3 regions of the Blautia sp. ZXY-1-B12 genome follow, and region 2 is predicted to be linked to each of the others. Evidence: riboswitches for the same ligand, from Rfam matches in the RefSeq annotation. Region 2 holds a riboswitch; each other region holds the start of a gene.
The links. A riboswitch is a leader RNA that binds a small molecule or an ion and turns the genes downstream of it on or off. The one in region 2 is predicted to bind cobalamin.
Positions count from the first base shown of each region.

Region 1: it holds a riboswitch for cobalamin, as region 2 does, so the genes downstream of both, AC075L_RS11065 (cysteine-rich small domain-containing protein) here and AC075L_RS13005 (ABC transporter substrate-binding protein) in region 2, are expected to answer to the same signal.
Region 3: it holds a riboswitch for cobalamin, as region 2 does, so the genes downstream of both, AC075L_RS08365 (hypothetical protein) here and AC075L_RS13005 (ABC transporter substrate-binding protein) in region 2, are expected to answer to the same signal.

Region 1 covers NZ_JBWJVP010000191.1:39,496-43,785, reverse strand. The annotation lists gene AC075L_RS11070 (C1 family peptidase) at 1-1,503, opposite strand, end outside; gene AC075L_RS11065 (cysteine-rich small domain-containing protein) at 1,914-2,210, opposite strand; cobalamin riboswitch at 2,618-2,812, opposite strand; gene AC075L_RS11060 (EutP/PduV family microcompartment system protein) at 2,904-3,452, opposite strand; gene AC075L_RS11055 (BMC domain-containing protein) at 3,541-3,969, opposite strand; gene AC075L_RS11050 (BMC domain-containing protein) at 3,981-4,290, opposite strand, start outside.
Region 2 covers NZ_JBWJVP010000208.1:7,607-11,896, forward strand. The annotation lists gene AC075L_RS12995 (ABC transporter ATP-binding protein) at 1-688, shown strand, start outside; gene AC075L_RS13000 (ABC-2 transporter permease) at 685-1,335, shown strand; cobalamin riboswitch at 1,414-1,690, shown strand; gene AC075L_RS13005 (ABC transporter substrate-binding protein) at 1,806-2,930, shown strand; gene AC075L_RS13010 (FecCD family ABC transporter permease) at 2,945-4,030, shown strand; gene AC075L_RS13015 (ABC transporter ATP-binding protein) at 4,030-4,290, shown strand, end outside.
Region 3 covers NZ_JBWJVP010000164.1:2,575-6,864, reverse strand. The annotation lists gene AC075L_RS08370 (ABC transporter substrate-binding protein) at 1-263, opposite strand, end outside; cobalamin riboswitch at 460-659, opposite strand; gene AC075L_RS08365 (hypothetical protein) at 735-1,943, opposite strand; cobalamin riboswitch at 2,083-2,265, opposite strand; gene AC075L_RS08360 (transposase) at 2,714-3,814, shown strand; gene AC075L_RS08355 (DUF4832 domain-containing protein) at 3,902-4,290, opposite strand, start outside.

The sequences.
Region 1 (4,290 bases), on a different contig from region 2:
AGAATATCTGCTTCCCTGTTTCAAAACCACCTCTGGTACACTGATAGTCTGTACACCTGCGATTGGCTGTTCAAACTCATATGGAGCAGCATATGCAGCAGTCCCGCTTTCCGGGTCATATGGATCTGTCAGATCGGTGTATATCTGAATTTTGTAACAGGCATTGTCACTGTTTGTAACAAGATTAACCTCCCCCAGGACTTCTGCTTTTCCCTTTCCTGCAGTTGTCTCATAAACTGCTGCTACTGACTGTCCCGCCTGTATCGGAATCACTGAAAGTGCTGAAGAACCATCATAAAAATAATTATTCCTGTACTTTTGATCCGAAGCAGCCACTGCCTCTGCACTTACAAGTTTACTGATATTGGGATCCTGATAAGAAAGATAGTAATATCCTCCGTCTCCTTTCTTCTCCCCCCAACTGTTTTTGATGATCCACGCACCATCAGATGTTACATTGGAAACAGGAAGGAAATTATCCTTTGAATACGTATCATCCCATCCGACCACTGTCACAATATGATTAATTACAGTCGAATTTGATTTTCCAACAGGATAACAATATGCAGCTGTGTCCGGATTTACATAACTTTCCTTCATATAAAGCATAATGGATACTGCATGGTCATTCAGCAGCATTTCTTTCATACGTTCCTCACTGTATTTGGAAACAGATGCATTTTTCAGATATGCTGCAGAATTATAAGCCTTACTTTCCGGAATCTGCACAGTCAGATCATTCTGATGCGAAGAATCCGTAGGAAATGGTACATCGGCCTCTGTGGTCATTCCCGACCATGTACTGAGATAAATCGCTGCCAGGTGATCATTACCTCCTATCACGTGATAATTTCCCAGTACATAATTCTTATCATCAGGGGTATTTCCAAGAGGATCATTCTGTCTGTTGGAGAAAAAATATGATAAATGTTCTTCTGACAGATCGTAGGTTCCTTTGTTCTGTGCCAGAAGCGAAGTCTCCATGATTGCTGCCATACCAAAAGCCCAGCAGGTTCCAAATGGATTCTGATTCTTTACGGGCGTAACTAATCCTTCCTTTCTGGCATCATAGGAAGATGGAAATGCAGCCTCCCTGTTTCCATATGCAGCATAAACTGATGTCAGATCACTCTCCACTTCAATTCCCGGATCCAAAGGTTTTAAATTTTTAAAGGGTTCCAGTTCTTCCTTTCTTTCCTCTTCTGTCAACGGACGGCCCTTAATATACCTGATTCCGTCTGTACCCTCTTCTGAGTTTTCTCCATCCTGAAACTCCTGTTTTGCATCATCGCTTCCGAACAATTCTGCATCCGATCCCGTATCTGTTCCAAATTCATCTGCCTGTGAACTTTGAAATTCTTTCAGATCTGATGTATTTTCTTCTGTCTCCCTGTTGACTCCGGATCCAAACATTTCCTGACCCGCAGCTGGTACCGATGTATAAACCATTGCATAAGCCAGAAAAACTGACAATGCGCGTATCGCTGTATTTCTTTTTTTCATGTAGTAGTTAACTCCTTTACATAAATATAATATCATTATATCATTATCTTTTTTGTTTTTCAACCATGATCAATGACAAAAACCGTCGGAAAACAGTGAATTTTCCCTGTTTTCCGACGGCTCTATGTAGAAATGCAGAGCTCTGCCAACAAGAAAATGTCGCCAGGAAAAGACGTCAAATGCCTGTGATGCATTTTCTTCTGTACATGTGAAAAGTGTGGAAAATGTGTGTGAAATGCTTTATATACTAACTCAGAACAGACTTGAAAATCTTACAGACTCTTCTCTTTTGCTATCCTTATTCTAGCAGAACAAGCATTGTATTACAATGAAAATCGTTCTTTCTTATTTGTGCTAATCTGACACATTGTTACTGTTCACTCCGTTCTAAGCAGCGACACATTCTCCTCTTATTTGCTGATACTTTCCTTTGCTCTTTTCATCATATCAGCCAGTTCCTGGTATTTTCCTGTGACATATCCATAGTTTTTTCGCTTATGCGGAAGCATACAGTTTGTGCAGTCTTTAATTCCCTTTTCCGTATACCGGAAATTCCCACCGCATTTCTCACCCAGGGCATATAGCGGGCAATAACAGAACAGACAGTTAAAATCATCCGGATTTGCATTCTTATGACACGGAAAAAATTCACATTTCTTATGACTGAAATAAGAATATTCTTTCCCTTCCCAATAAGGTTTCTCCATTGCTACCTCTCCTCTCCTGTTGCAAGTTTTTATCTTTCCAGAATAATTCCGTTTTCTCAGTCTCCATCAATCCCACCCATCAGAGGACGAAATAAAAAAAATACTCTAATAAATTATCAATTTCTCTTCACATAACAAAGCATTGAAAATTCATTACAGTATTTTTCACAGATCATACATTTAAAATTAATAAGAGGGAGCGATGCTACCCCGGGGTAGAAAAAAATCCGTTCATGAGTGCGCGGAGGGAACGAATAAATCCGAAGTAGTATCGCCTGCCATTTAATCATGTATAATTCATAAAGAACAGGCGCATTCCATAAAAAATGTCTGCCTTCAGATAAAAGCAGACAACACTCCGAAGCTGCGGATTCAACGGAGTTGGTTGTTACACTTTACACGGAAGTTTAACCTCGCCATACCAAGCAGGTTTCCTGGCTCCAGGCTCATCGCTCCTCTCTCCTTCTCATGCTATGGCACAATGGACATTCTGAGATTTGCTCCTCTGTTACAGTGACCGGATCGCTCAGGTTTCTCACCTGATTCCCTCTTTCTGTACTGTTCTTTCTCACAGTATCAGCACTTAATATGTTCTGTATGGAATTATACTGTCATTATAATAACACCCTGCAACAAGCTTGTCAACTATTTATCAATATATTTTCCAAATTATTATTGTTCATTCGTTACTGTTCACACACCACTATTCCGTGAGGTGTTTTGGCATGAATATTCCACACCTTCCGGTAGCGGATCCCATTCATTCAGACCAAGACTCTGTCTGAATTTTGCTTCTTCCAGACTCAGCTTTGGAACATCCTCATTCAAAAACGCTCTCAGCTCATCAATCCCCTCTCCGGTCACATTGTTTACCAGAAAAATTCTTTCACATCCTGCATTCAGCATCCACTGACGCACCATTGGAACATTCGCATAAGGAGAATCTATTTTCGTAATGATTCCTATCAGTGGTCTCAGAATAAATGCATTACTGCCATAGCCAAACAAACTGAAAGGTTCATCTGCTGACTGTACCATTGCCACCACATCTGCTTCAAAAGAAAAACAGGCCAGCCCTACGCTGAAATGCTTGGACTCTGCATACTCTCCCGGAGAATCAATGGTATCATCATCCGTATTCGTATACTGCGTTTTTACATAATGAAGTTTTTCGCCTTTTAATGCCTGCGTTAATGAAGTCTTACCTGCTTCACTTCTGCCCATCAGAAATATTTTCTTCATATTTAATGTCTGTCCCTTTCACTTCTCTCAGCTATTCCGGCAGTTACATAAGCACCATCGGTACAGAATAACTGACTTTTCGTATGTTTTAACTTTTGTGAACTGCACAAGTCTTAAAGCCAAGCACCTCTCTAAAAAATTTCACCACTTCTTCCACTGCAGTCTGAACTTCCGTCAGACCTCCCGTAAGGATCAATGATCCGCTGAAGCGATCCATGAAACCAATCTCCACATTTGCACTTTTCACTGCAATATCAGCAGCTACAACCACTGCTTCCCATGGGGTAAAACGAATCATTCCAATTGCTTCTCCTGTGTGGTCTTCTCCCTCATGGACTCCAATATGCAGACCAAGATTCTGATAAATACAGCTCTGTGAAGGATTGATCACATGCGCCAGGCACACTTCCTTTCCCGGAACCCTTACCCTGGTCATACGCAGCTTTTTTCCCTTTAATTTCTCATAATCCTGGTTATAAAGCTTTTCCAGTAATTCTCTGGTTGTCATCCCTGCCATCCCAACACTTCCTATCTTTTGGTAATCTTGCAGACTACATAACCCAGAGTGTCTCTGAAATAATCCACAACCTCAGTCATCGCTGACATTACATCGGAAATCTCTCCCGTAATGATCAGTGTGCCTGTAAATCGATCTGCAAATCCCAGATAAACATTTCCGCTTTTTACCGCAATATCAGATGCGATTACTGCAGATTCAGGCGGTGTCATATTCATAATTCCGATTGCAGATGAACGGTAATCCACCTGCGGATTCAGTCCAAGCTTCTGGTATATGACCGGAGCCGGCCCTCCCATTACATGTGCAAAAGTAATCTCC
Region 2 (4,290 bases):
CGGAGAGATAGAGGTCTTTGGGAAAAAGGCAGAAGAGCTTAAGCCGGAGGATAAGCAGAAACTGGGAGTTGTTTTTGCAGATTCAGGCTTCAGTATGTATCTGACAGTAGCGGGCGTGGCAAATATTATGAAAAGCATATATCCAGATTTTGACAGAGAGGAATTTCTGCAGCAGTGCAGAAGATTCAATCTGCCCACAGACAAGAAAATCAAAGAATTTTCCACTGGTATGAAAGCAAAGTTTAAAGTACTGGCAGCATTAAGCCATAAGGCAGAATTGCTGATTCTGGATGAGCCCACAGTTGGTCTGGATGTGATAGCCAGGGATGAGGTGCTGAACATGCTGAGAGAATATATGGAAGAAAATGAAAGCAGTTCTATTCTGATCAGTTCGCATATTTCATCAGATCTGGAGAGTCTTTGTGACGATTTTTATATGATCCATGCCGGAAAAATTATCCTTCATGAGGATACAGATGTACTGCTGTCAGATTATGCAGTTCTTAAAGTTTCAGAAGAAGAGTACGAAAAACTGGATCAGCAATACCTTATTAAGATCCGGAAAGAAGCTTATGGATACAGGTGTCTGACAAACCAGAAACAATTTTATATGGAAAATTATCCGGATGTTGTAATTGAGAATGGAAAGATTGATGATCTGGTAGTGATGATGGAGGAACAGGTATGAAGGGATTATTTGTAAAGGATATAGAACTGATGAAACAGCAGAAACAGTATTTTATCCTGGTTATTGTAATGGGAGTCATCCTGAATCTGGCAGGAAGCGGGAGCGTCAGTTTTGCTATAGGATATTTTACGTTTGTCACAGCAATTTTTGCCATTACGACTATAAGTTATGATGAGTTTGATAATGGTCTTGCATTTCTTATGACCTTGCCGGTTACCAGAAAACAGTATGTGGCGGAGAAATATCTGCTGGGAGCAGGGCTTACGGCTGCAGCGTGGGGAATTGAAGCAATAACGGGAGTGATCTGTAAAGGTGTGGCAGAGCTTCAGGGGTGCCTGAGTGAGAAAATTATTGGCACTCTGATATACATTCCACTGGCGCTTCTTATGTTGTCAGTATCGCTCCCGCTTGTAATACATTTTGGAGCAGAAAAAGGACGTTATATTGCAATGGTCATGTGGGCTATTATAATTGCCGTAGTTTATGCTCTGATAAAAACAATGGGACTTTCAGCAGACGCAGTCGATGCATGGCTGAATGGACTTAACCGGGGAATGGTATTGGCCGGAGTTGTATTATTTACAGTAATTGTATATATGGGATCTTTTTGGATTGGTGTCCGGCTTATGGAGAAGAAAGAATTCTGATGTGTCTCGAATATGGTTGTAATTATAAAAGCAGTGTGCTAAAATTATATCAGCGTAATTGAATAGCTGTTAAGTGAACATTATCATACGCAGATTTTGTGTATGATAATGTGAGAGGGAATCAGGTGAAATGCCTGAACGGTTGCGGCCACTGTATACAGAAAAAAAGCGGGATTGTAATATGTCATTGCATAAATATGTGAGAAGGCGGAATCCGGCTGTCAGAGAGTATTTGGAAATATTTCTGATACAACATTCATGAACTGCTGAAGCATGGATGTTGTATCAGTTTTTATTTTATGGGAACTTTCTGTGATCTGTGAGTCAGGAAACCTGCCTGACAGCGTAAAGAAGGAGCTTCCGTAAAAAGTATCCGTTATTCTTATCACTTCTATTTTACTTTTTCTGAAGTCCCATCTTTTCGGTTACACGAACAGGTAAATAACATATACGAAAAGAGAGGAAGTCAAATGAAAAACAGGTATTTATCCACAAGAATCATGGCAATTATGATGGCAGCAGCTATGGCAGTTTCCGCAGCTCCGGCAGCTTTTGCAGCAGAGAGAGCAGACTCTGAGACAATCAAAGAGGACAATCAGCCGGCAGCAGATGCAGACTCTGATACACAGGAAGATGCAGACGCACAGGATTCAGCAGATGCAGATAAGACAGCAGACGCAGAAGGTACAAAGACAGAATATCCTCTGACCATCACAACCTATGATTATGATGGAAATGAAATCGAAACAACCTATGAAAAGGCACCGGAGAAAGTTCTTGCTGTATATCAGGGAAGCATTGAAACCATGCTTGCACTTGGCCTGGAAGACCGTCTGGTAGCTACTGCAGGTCTTGACAATGAAGTTCCGGATGAACTTAAAGATGCATTTTCAAAAACAAATTATCTTGATGAATTTACTCCATCCCTTGAGACTGTAACGATGTTGGAGCCAGACATGATCTTATCCTGGAGTTCCCTGTTTTCTGATAAAAATCTCGGAAATGTAACAGACTGGATCGACAAAGGCTGCAACACTTATTACAACACAAACACACGCCCTGACGGAGACAGAACTCTGGAAAATGAATTTACAGACATCTTAAATCTTGGAAAGATTTTTGATGTACAGGACAAAGCACAGGCAATCGTAGATGATGCAAAGGCAGTGATCGATAAAACTCTTACAGCAACAGCAGATGTAGAAGAGAAACCAAGCGTAATGGTTCTGGAACCTCTTGGAGAAGATATCACAAACTATGGTGCAAAGAGCCTTGGTGGAGATATGGTAACACAACTGGGTGCGACTCTGGCAAACCCGGATGCTTCTACAGCAGGAAAAGAAGATATCATTGCGGCAAACCCTGATGTGATTTTTGTTGTATACATGCCATATGCAGGTGATGATCCGGAAACTGTAAAAGAAAGCCAGCTTGCCGTTATCAAGGATGACGAAGCACTTCAGAGCCTTGACGCTGTAAAGAACGGTCGTGTTTATCCGATCATGCTCAGTGAAATGTACGCAAGTGCAACACGTACACAGGATGGTATTGAAACTTTCGCAAAAGGATTATATCCGGATGTGAATCTTGACTGATTGAGGACATAACAGTGAAAGAACAGGTTTCACAGACAAAAAAAGGCAGTGTGCTCAGGACATCCATGTATGTGGCAGTTCTTATCGGGCTTGCGGCATTTTTGATTTTTTCCATTCTTGCAGCAATCACTTTTGGAAATGCAGATCTGTCACTGAAAGATGTTTACAGTGTCATTGCATATAAATTGTTTCATATCAAAAGCCTGTCCGCCTATGCAGAAGGCGCAGTTCACGATGTTGTGTGGTTGATCCGGCTGCCCAGAGTCCTGCTGGCTCTGGCAGTTGGAATGGCTCTTTCCGTCTGTGGCGTAGTTATGCAGGCAATTGTCCAGAACCCACTGGCAGATCCGTATGTACTTGGTATTTCATCCGGTGCATCCCTTGGTGCAACACTGGCGATCATGCTTGGAGTTGGTGGATTTCTCAGTGGAAATTCAGTTGGTGTTACTGCATTTATTGGTGCAATGGTCACTTCTTTTGCAGTAATTGCCATTGCAAACATGGGCGGAAAAGCTACTTCTGCCAAACTGATCCTTGCCGGAATGGCTGTCAGTGCGGTATGTTCTGCTTTTTCCAATTTTGTTATCTATATCACCAATGACAAAAATGCAGCAACAGAAGTAATGAAGTGGACGATGGGAAGCCTTGCAGGCGCAAGCTGGAGCAGAGTAGGTGTAATGCTTCCTGTTACATTGATCTGTGTAATTATTTTCTGGACGCAATATCGTAATCTGAATCTGATGCTGTTAGGAGATGATGTATCGATCACACTGGGAACTGATTTGCACAAGCTGAGAACTTTTTATCTGATCGTTGCTTCTGTAATGATTGGGTTTGCAGTATATTGTGCGGGTGTGATCGGCTTTGTAGGACTTGTGATCCCTCATGTGATCAGAATCCTGTTTGGAACAGGCCACAGAAGATTACTGCCATTAAGTGCACTGCTTGGTGCATCATTCCTGATCTGGTGTGATGTGGCATGTCGTGTGATCCTGAAGAATTCTGAGATGCCGATCGGTGTGCTGGTATCCATTATCGGTGCTCCATGCTTTATTTATCTGCTTGTGCGGAAATCCTATGGATTTGGAGGTAGTAAGTAATGAAAATCACTACAGAAGATATTCAGGTTGGATTTCACGCCAGACAGATACTGAAGGGAATTTCCATAGAGTCAAAGGATAAGGAACTGGTAGGGATCATCGGACCAAACGGAAGCGGAAAATCTACATTATTAAAATGCATCTACCGTATCCTGAAGCCAGATGCAGGTGCCGTTTATCTGGACGGCGAAGAACTCCATTCCATGAGCGTAAAAAGCTCCGCCAGAAAAATGGCAGTTGTGGCACAGCACAATTACTAC
Region 3 (4,290 bases), on a different contig from region 2:
TCATTTACTTCATAACTCTCAGCAAGCCACGGGATAACTTCCATATTGTCATCGAATTTAAATAATGCTTCAGCAATACCATATCTCATAGCATTCCATCCACTGTTTTCATCATTTGCACTGTTTACACATCCATCTGTGTACATCTGACATCCGAAGTTTAAAACCTTCTCATCACCCTTCGCCTGTACAGTAACTCCCATTAATAATGCAACTGTTGTTGCCGCTGCTAACACAAGTAATTCTCTTTTTGTTTTTTTCATCCTTTACTTCCTTTCTTTTTTTGTTTCTTCGTTGTTTTTCTTCCTTCTCATACTGTCCATTCCTGTGATTTTGAACGAAAAAAAAGACAGATGCTCCCACATCCGTCACGAAATCTTACCATTAAAGAATCAAACATATATATGCAACACATGAAGTTGTAACTCTTAATCAGGATTTCTCGTCGTCCGCAAGAATCTCTTTTACCAGAAATAAGCAGGTCTCCTGACTTAAGCTTACCCATTTTCAGCACCTTCCCAGAAAAATATCTTCCAGTGGCATTCAGCTGAAAACCAACTATCACAGTGACGGGATCGTACCGGATTTACACCGGTTTCCCTTTTAATCAGACCAGCAGGACGCTTCTGCTGGTCTGAACTTATCTCTAAAATCATTAAATGACCGTATGAATACTCATTTATCATAACATACCATCATGTATACGTCAATTATTTTAGACTCTTATTTTCTATCTATTTTTCCGTAAATTTCCGGAATTTCTCAAAATTTGTTTCCGGTGTATAGGATTTCAGAACTTCCATCATGTCCTCTACACTATATGTATTATCATACATTCCAATAGATAACGCATACTGCTTATTAAACTCATCTACTGAATCCGCTGTCCAGAATGACTGCTGCAGCCGGAAAGCACTTCCATCTTCACGGTAATCTTCTGCAAAGCCTTCCAGAGCATTTTTCATGGCAACAAATGATGGTGCAACGATAGCACCGTATTTTCCTACAAGATAGTCGATTCTTTCCTTGCCGTTATATCCCTTTTTATTAAACATTTCGTATGTATCTTCTGTAAAACAGTCAATGGAACCCAACAATACATCTGTACTGTTCTCTTCTTCATAAGCATCAATTATCTTGATAAAATCACTTGCGCTCACTACACTCAGAATAACATTATACTCTCCTGTATTCAGCGAATCAGCCAGCTTTTCATCCAGGTGATCTTTTGGATACCCCGGAACCAGAGTAATCTTAATGTCACTGCCTGTTTCAATTTCTTCAGTATCCTGCGTATTCACCAGTTCTTCTACAGACTTCTCATATGACAGGCCATATGCTTCCTGAAGCTTATTCAGAATACCAATCGTTCTCAGACGATGCATCTCATTACCGATAGCAGATCCTCCACATGCTATTATGTAATGATTCTGGTTATTCTGATCCTCTGAAACAAAATACTCCGCCATATTGGCAGCCGCATCCATTTCTGTTTCAACAGATGTTCCTATTGTTCCCAGAAAATAAGGATTATCCTTTACTTTCTCATACATTTCATCACTGATCGTTCCTGAGCCACGTACATAATACATACCATATTCTTCACATACCGGAAGAACTTCTTCAAGATCTGAGGAAAGGAAAGAAATAATTCCCTTTACATTTCTTTCATGAAGCTCGTTGATAAAGCTGATTTCTTCTTCTGCTGTACTTATACTGGAAGAATATAAAAACTCGACATCAAAAGCCATGCCGACATAATTTTCAAAATAATTTCTAAATGCTCTTACTTCTGCATCATTCAGATTATATACGGACACTCCTATTGTCATTTTTCCGTCCTGATTTGTTGTATCACTCTGAGTGTCAGCTGCCATAACTGAAATACTGGTGCAGGTAAGCAGCATAATCATTGTCAATATAAAACTTATTATCTTTTTCATTCCTTTTTTACCTTTCTGTCGTATTTGTATAAAAATTCAAGTTTTCTTTTCTCACATCCTTTCCTGAAATAAAAAAGATCTTTTTCTTAAAATGTATTTTAGGTATAAAAATAAAGCCTTTCTTATACACCGTAAGAAATAACCTTTTTTAATGCAAGCAGGTCTCCTGACTTAAGTTCATCGCATTTTATCGTCTTCCCGCCTCTTAAGCAGTGACATATATGATAAAAAGCTCCCTTTTACAGTGGCGGGACCGTACCGGACTTGCACCGGTTTCCCTTTTAATTCCATATTACTGGAAACATGCATTATTTTTATAATATGATATCAGGGGCTAAAAGTCAAAAACTATTTTTACTCCGCGCTAAGGCTTTTCCCCAACTTCATTATATTTTTATTATATAATTCCATTTGGTTAACGTCAATAATTTACATCTAATATTTATATGTTTTTTTATTCACTTTTACTATGGTCTTGAATATTCAGATTCCAGTATCTATTCCATAATAAGGGTCTCTTTGCAGCACTACCTTCTCTTGTGGCATTTCTTTGTTTATGCTAAAATATTTTTACTACTATAAATGAGCAAGTTCGTGATTTTGCATAAAAGAAAGATACCTCGATTCCGTGTGTTGTATAATGAAAGTGCCTAAACAAACATTTGCAACATTTACGAAAGAAGGTGTCTCTCGCAAATACTATACATCATTCCGCATTCATATACAACCAGCTTAAGAAATTAAATTTATGCAAATTTTATTCGAACCGGGTGATAAACCACCTTATAAGTATCCTGATCAGCATTTTCATTTCAGGATATCATGGAAAAACCACGGATTTTGCTAAAAACAGTTCCTGTCACAGAACTACGATTGCACATTTCCTTAATTCAGGGAAATGGGATGATTCTCTACTTTTAGATACGTTAAAACGTTCTGTTATAGAGATTATTTATTCAGAAGCAGCACGCACCGGAAAGCCTGTTTTCTGCATTGTAGACGATACGATAGCTTCAAAGACAAAGCCTTCGTCACAGGCTCTGCATCCGATTGAAGATGCGTACTTTCACCAATCCCATTTAAAGGGGAAACAAGACTACGGACATCAGGCAGTAGCTGTTATGCTTTCCTGTAACGGCATTGTCCTGAACTATGCTTTTGTAATGTACAATAAATCAATTTCCAAGATTGATATTGTACAAAATATTGCAAAGGAACTGCCTGTTCCACCAGTAATGTCTTATTTCCTTTGTGACTGCTGGTATGTTTCTGAAAAAATAATCAATACTTTTGTACAGAAAGGGTTCCATACCATTGGTGCTTTGAAAACAAACCGTCTGCTGTATCCATCAGGAATGAAAAAGAAACTCAGTGAACTGGCTGCTGAACGATCCACAACACATAAAGGATTTGACCTCGTCACAGTCAAAAAACGCAACTATTATGTGTACCGGTATGAGGGAAACCTCAGCGGCATAGAAAATGCAGTTGTTCTTTTAAGCTATCCTGAAAAAGCATTTGGTAATCCTAAAGCACTACGTGCTTTCATTAGCACAAATGTATCCTTATCTACACAGGAGATCCTTTCCTGTTATGTTTGTCGATGGCCGATTGAGATATTTTTCAGGCAATGCAAAAACCATCTGGCCCTGGATACATACCAGATACGCTCCTCAAAGGGAATACAGAGGTACTGGCTGTTGATGTCACTGACACATTATATTTGTGTCACAGGAACTGGCGGATATCGGTCTTTTCAAGATGGATATCATCGAATCTGTAGTGCCGTTCATCAGGAAAAGTATCAGTATCTATTCCTATGTGCAAAAGCAAGTGATGATTTTGAAGCATTTATGAAATTAGCAGGATAATTTTGTGCATTTTTTCAAATTTGCTCATTTATAGTAATTAAATAAGGTAATTTTAGTTTCTAAATATCAAAACGTAACTCTTTCAGTTTACTGAAAAAGATAATTTTTCCCTTCATTATAAGTTCCTTTCATTGAAAATCGAACAGCTAATTTCCCAGTCATCGGATCTTCAATACCTATACTGATCTTATATTTCTTTCCGGCCAGTGAGATCAGCTTTTTTACCTGCATTCTTGTTTTTGTCTGTAAAGTTTCTTCCGGCAGAAGTGATTTTAACGAAATGTCAACCGCTTCTTTTTCAAGACTATTTCCATCCTCATCTTCTACCAGAACCCATACAGGCCAGTCTTCATAAAATGGTGCAACTCCATCATTCTTCCATTTAAGATTCAGGCTGACATAACCCGGCATCTGAATAAGGCTTGCTTGCGAAATCCACAAACGATATCCCATGCTTCCTAAAACTTTCCTATAAC